2 regions of the Rhizobium sp. BK491 genome follow, and region 2 is predicted to be linked to the other one. Evidence: predicted binding sites of a transcription regulator. Region 2 holds the regulator's gene; the other holds the start of a gene.
What was found. Region 2 encodes LexA, which represses DNA repair genes until DNA is damaged. Its sites were predicted from a motif close to TGTTCNNNNTGTGTTCNG; they were not measured.
Positions count from the first base shown of each region.

Region 1: a site for LexA is predicted at 1,559-1,576, ahead of dnaE (DNA polymerase III subunit alpha). Genes of this name have one in related genera too.

Region 1 covers NZ_JACIAR010000002.1:1,281,547-1,284,650, reverse strand. Annotated here, with positions in the region: gene dnaE (DNA polymerase III subunit alpha) at 1-1,323, opposite strand, end outside; gene FHX05_RS14160 (hypothetical protein) at 1,677-2,273, shown strand; gene FHX05_RS14155 (DUF5680 domain-containing protein) at 2,350-2,817, shown strand; gene FHX05_RS14150 (ABC transporter ATP-binding protein) at 2,823-3,104, opposite strand, start outside.
Region 2 covers NZ_JACIAR010000001.1:189,179-192,282, reverse strand. Annotated here, with positions in the region: gene kdsA (3-deoxy-8-phosphooctulonate synthase) at 1-15, opposite strand, end outside; gene FHX05_RS01050 (VOC family protein) at 12-899, opposite strand; gene lexA (transcriptional repressor LexA) at 1,320-2,042, shown strand; gene FHX05_RS01040 (ComEC/Rec2 family competence protein) at 2,023-3,104, opposite strand, start outside.

The sequences.
Region 1 (3,104 bases), on a different contig from region 2:
CACCTCTTCACGCCGGTCCTGGCAGAAGTCGATATCGAAGTCCGGCATGGAGACGCGTTCCGGGTTGAGGAAGCGCTCGAACAGCAGCGAGAAGCGCAGCGGATCGACGTCGGTGATGGTAAGGGCGTAGGCGACCAGCGAACCCGCACCGGAACCGCGACCGGGGCCGACAGGGATATCGTGGCGCTTGGCCCATTTGATGAAATCGGCAACGATCAGAAAGTAGCCGGGAAACTTCATGCGCTCGATGACGCTCAGTTCGAATTCCAGCCGATCGCGATAGTCCTTCTCCTCGTAACCCGGTGCCATACCAAGCGAGGTTATGCGCTGCTCGAGGCCCTCTACCGCCTGAGCGCGCAGCTCGGCCGCCTCGGCGCGCCCGGCCTCTTCAGGGTCGTCAGTCGCCCCGGTAAAGCGCGGCAGGATCGGCGAGCGGGTCTTCAACACGAAGGAGCAGCGGCGAGCGATTTCGACCGTGTTCTCAAGCGCTTCCGGCAAGTTGGCGAAAAGCTTTGCCATGTCTGCGCGGCTCTTCAGATAGTGATCCGGCGTCAGGCGAAATCGCGTATCGTCCGAGACGATGGCATTGTGGGCCACCGCCATCAAGGCGTCATGCGCATCGTAATCGTCCCGCGTCGGGAAAAAGGCTTCGTTGGTGGCAACGAGCGGGATCTCGTGCTCGTAAGCCAGCTTGATCATCTTCTGCTCGTGACGACGATCATAGGTGCCGTGGCGCTGCAATTCGACATAGAGCCTGTCATCGAACAGCTGCTTCAGTCTCAACAACCGGGAGAGAGCCTGTGCGGCATGCCCTTCTTTCAAAGCCATATCGACCGGGCCGGTGAGCGAACCGGTGAGCGCGATCAACCCTCCCGTACCGATCTCATCCAGCCATGAGGCTGCGATGTGAACGGCGCTGTTGCCCTCGCCGCCGAGATAGGCCCGACTGACGAGATCGACGAGGCGCTCATATCCCCGCTCGGTCGCGGCAAGCAGCACGATGGATGGCATCTTCGCCAAAGCTTGCTGCGGCCCGCGCTTCTCGCTCTCACCGCCATCCTCCATATCGATCGATACCTGACAGCCAATGATCGGCTGCAGCCCCTCATCCATCGCCTTCTGCGAGAATTCCAAGGCGACGAACAGATTGTTCGTATCGGTAATCGCAATGGCCGGCTGACTGTCCCCGGCAGCCTTGGCCAATATCTTCTTGAGCGGCAATGCGCCCTCTAGCAGAGAATAGGCGGAATGAACCCTGAGGTGCACAAACTCCGGCATTTCGCCGACCGGCGCTGCCACGCCGCTGCCACCTGCATCCGCCATTTCATACCCTTCCGCACGCCTGAATGAATCAGCGACATTTTCGGCATTGCGGACCATAAAGTCCAGAAGTTGCTCCCATCAAATATGGGAACAGCATGTGCAAACGGGGATAAAACTTACATCGCCATCATGATGAGGGAAAAGCTGGCGACGAACATGACGATGGAAGTGAATGCTGCAACGTCTCGAATAATGTCGGTCATTTAGGCGCTCCTTACTCGTTATGTTTTCTTTTTGTTCCATTTTTGTTCGAGAGTCAATAGAAGCATCGGTAAATTTCATCAGAGAACTTTTTAGCCCGCGATGGACGCCCGCGCGGCCCGGCGCTATGCAGAGGCAAACCGGGGGTCACGATGAAGTCACTTGGCTGCGCTCTCATTCTTCTTTTGACCGCAATCGCGGCTCGCGCCGAAGACACCATTGCTTCCGACCGCATCATCGACGCGGCGATCGGCGATTGGAACAAGGACGGCAAGCCGGACCTTGCATTACTGGTGACAATGCCGCCGAATGACGAGGCAGATTATGAGATCGGGATCTACATCTATCTCCGCGACAAGGAGCACGAGCTACTGAAGCTTGCCGCCGCCGCCCCTGATAAGGTATGGGGCCGCGCTGAGCCTGGTGGCATCTACGGCCAGGAACCATCGATCGCCGCACTGCCGAGCGGTTCAATCGCGATCACCTCGCAGAACGATGCGATCGGGCGCGACCGATGGCATCAGACTTTGACGCTTGCCTATCGCAACAGCGCATTTTTGGTTGCCGGCTATAGTTACGATTTTCGTGACAACCTCCAACCCGGTAACAGCTATCGCTGCGATTACAACGTCCTGACCGGTAAGGTGACCAAGGACGACAAGATACTGAAGGCCGATGCCAAGACCATCAGCATACAGGACTGGCAGGATGATATCGGCCAGAAGGCCTGCGAAAGCAGCCATCGCTAGCAAATGTTCTCTTTTTGTTCTTTACAAATCTCGCATTGAATGGCATCTTGGCCGCTCACCAAAATTGGAGAGGGTCATGCCGGATCTTGCCGAGCTGAACAATTTTATTGTCGTCGCCAAAGCCGAAACCTATGTCGGTGACGGCGAGAGGCTGCCATCCTGCCGCAGCGGCTCGCATGACATTGGCTATGCGAGCGGCCGCTGGCGCTATCTCGACAGCTACTTCGGCGGCACGGATTTCGCCGGACAAGAGCTCGTATGGCATGACGGCGAGCCGGTATGGGCCATGAACTATTTTGGCCATATCGTCGAACACGACCTGATCGACGGAACGCGCGCCGGCATGGTGATCAAGGCGGCCCTGCTGCGGCTCTATCTTGACGAAAGGCGCTTTCTCGGCGGCTTCGAGTTCGAGCATGCCTATGGGCTTTACATCGATGAAAACATCGGCGACTGCCACCATTTCAGCGGCTACGAAGCTATCGTCGTCAGCGAACGTAGGGCTTACGAACTGGATTATCGCGGCGGCCTGATCATCCCGTAAAGGGATCAGACCTCCACAACCTTGCCTTCACTCAAGGTAACACGGCGATCCATGCGGGCAGCGAGTTCGTGATTGTGCGTGGCGATCAGGGCCGCAAGACCGGATTGGCGCACCAGCGCCTCCAGTGCATCGAAGACGTAATGCGCGGTCGCCGGATCGAGATTGCCGGTGGGCTCATCCGCCAGCAGCACCAGCGGGGCATTGGCGACGGCCCGGGCGATTGCGACGCGTTGCTGCTCGCCACCGGACAATTCGGCGGGGCGATGATCACCGCGATGGCCGATACG
Region 2 (3,104 bases):
GGAATTTGTGCTCATTTTATCTCCTCAAAGGCGAACAATGCGCCCTGACCGGGCGCCAACCTCGCCAATAGACGATTGTTCTTACGCGTATAGGTGACGCCGTTAGCAGTGAAATGCGACGATGTCACGGAAAGATCGCGCGTTTTGAAAAGGATTGCCCGCGCCCTGAGCCCCGGATCATTCGTGCGAACAGGCAGATCATAGAATGCCTCCATTCCTTCGGGCGTCAAAATCTCCAGATCGGCATTGGCAGTCCTGATTGTCAGGCCAAAGGAATGCTCCATAATGCGTGGGGCGCCGACAACCTCTTCGAAGAAACCGCGATAGACCGCCGGCTTCGGCGCGCAAAGCGCTACCCGCGCGATACCAGTCACGCCGTTCTCGTGACGCTCGAGCGCGCTGCGATCAGCCGGCAGCGGATTGATGCGCTGACAGCAGAAAGCGAGAAAATCCGGCGCGCGCAGATCGGCGGCAAAGGCAAGACGAAAGCCTGCCGTGGTTTCGGTTCCATCCGGCATCTTCATCGGACGGGAGAAATCCAGCATTCGCCCCGCCGAAATCGCCGCCGCGTTGAAACGCTTGTCATCCGCCACCGCATCATCCGTACCGAATACCACGGCCGAGAAGCCATCATCCCCCACCCGGAAACGATAAGCCTGATCGCGCGCGACGAAAACATTGCCATCCACGATGCTCTTCTCGCATTGCTCCGGAGATGCGACGCCCAGAGGTTCGAGATAGGTTTTATCGGCAAGGAAGACGCAGGCATTCTGAGTGCCAAAGGGATGGCGCGCATCTGGAGCCACCGTGAAACCGAGCTTGCCGAGGCGTTCGCGCGCCAGAGCGATATTGACGGTCGGCAGCACGAGATGATCCAGCGGATGCGGAGACGAAATCATGGCTTCTCCTGTTTGCTTGCGGAAGCAGATTTGCGCCCATCCCCCAAGCAATTCAAGATGGAAGGACGGAACATCCCGAAGCACACGACATGGATTGAAGGCGATCTCGCAAACGTGATTGCTGATTCTCTCCCATAGCCGGCTTATGCAGTAGTGTGGCACTTTGATCCAAATGCTGGGCGCACGGACTGAACGACAAGGCCCTGGGAGCGAACAGAGCGGCATTTCTCATATTTTTCCATGGGTTAACGCAGATATGGCGCCTCGATGTTCCGATCCGATCTATTCGCAAATGGTAATTATTTAACTGGCCCCACAAGGCTTTACCGAAATTTAAGCACTTGCGGAACACATATGGAACATATAGTGTCCGTTCTGGATTTGTTTCACGGCTTTTCTTGATTCTGGGGTTCCAAGACGATGTTGACGCGCAAGCAGCAGGAACTGCTTCTCTTCATTCACGAACGCATGAAGGAATCCGGTGTTCCGCCATCCTTCGACGAGATGAAGGATGCACTGGATTTGGCATCCAAATCCGGCATTCACCGCCTGATCACGGCGCTGGAGGAGCGAGGTTTCATCCGCAGGCTGCCGAACCGGGCCAGAGCGCTCGAAGTCATCAAGCTTCCCGACGCCTATAATCCGAGCCTGCAACAGCGCCGCGGTTTTTCGCCCAGCGTCATCGAGGGCAGCCTCGGCAAGCCACAGCCCGTTGCCCCGCCCGCTCCGTCGAAAGTGGCAAATGACGATCACAACGGCTCGGCGTCCGTACCCGTGATGGGTCGCATCGCAGCCGGCGTTCCGATCTCCGCCATCCAGAACAATACGCACGACATTACCGTTCCCGCCGACATGCTCGGCTCCGGCGAACATTATGCGCTTGAAGTTCGAGGAGATTCGATGATCGACGCCGGAATTTTCGACGGCGATACGGTCATTATCCGCAATTCGACCACGGCCAATCCCGGCGATATCGTCGTTGCACTCGTCGACGATGAAGAAGCTACCTTGAAGCGCTTCCGTCGCAAGGGTGCCTCCATCGCGCTGGAAGCCGCGAACCCAGCCTATGAAACCCGCATCTTCGGGCCGGATCGCGTCAAGGTTCAGGGCAAGCTCGTCGGCCTTATTCGTCGCTATCACTGACCGGTGAATTGTCCAGAACTGGTGGTGCCTTTGCAATTGGCGCGTTAAATTTGCCGGTGCGCCAATCATAAGTTCGATGCCTGGTCCATGGGCGCTGCGGGTTGTTGAATGCGGCGGATATAATGGGTTTGTCTGAGGTAAGCACCATTTCGATGGAGCCGGTTTTGCGCAATGTCGCACCGGTTATGAGCGTTGCTCCGGAGCGGCAATGGTCCAGCCGCAGCCGGATTGGCGTCACGATAATATTCCCGGTGTCGCAAGCCGTGGGCAGATAGGCTGCGTTCTCGATGGTGACCAATATCGCGCCGTTTTCGAGCATGGCGACACACCATGCTCCCTTCTGACAAGCAAAGCTGCCTTGCATGGTGCGGTCCAAAGCTTCTTCCATTGCTGTGCGGACCGCCTTCTGCTCGGCATTGCTTAATCGCTTATGCCGATCCGTCTTGCTGATCTGCGGAAGCCGGCTATCGGTCGGAAGCATGGTCGGCGGTTGATGTTCGGCCGCGACCAGCGCTTTCTGCCATTGCTCGAAGATGAAGGCCTGCGGTCTCTCGCGATTGGTGGCGAGGATATCGTCCTGGCGCAAGGCAACCAGAATGCCATCTTCCGAGATCATCAGATCCGGCTTCGGCACACCAGAGCCGAACGCGGCTACACCGACAGATGACAGCAGCAGCAACAGGCCCAGATGGCGAAGCCGGGTCCGCAGCATGCTCATGATCAGGAAGCCGGCGATGAAAGTCGGCATCAGCCAGCCGGGCTGGCGGCCAAAGGTAATGTCACCTCCCCACCCAGCCACCGTTTTTGCAATAGCGATCACAAGCTCCAGTCCCTCACCGGTGACTTTCCAGAACGGTCCATCGATTCCGAAAGGCATCAGCAGCATCGCCATCATACCGAAGGGCATGACGATGAAAGAGACGACGGGCATGGCCGCAAGATTGGCAGCAAGTCCATATGTCGCCAACCGGTGAAAATGCTCGATCGAGAAAATGGCCGTCGACGCACCGCCGATGAACGAGGTCGACATCACACCTCCAAAGAAGCGCGTGACGAACAGTA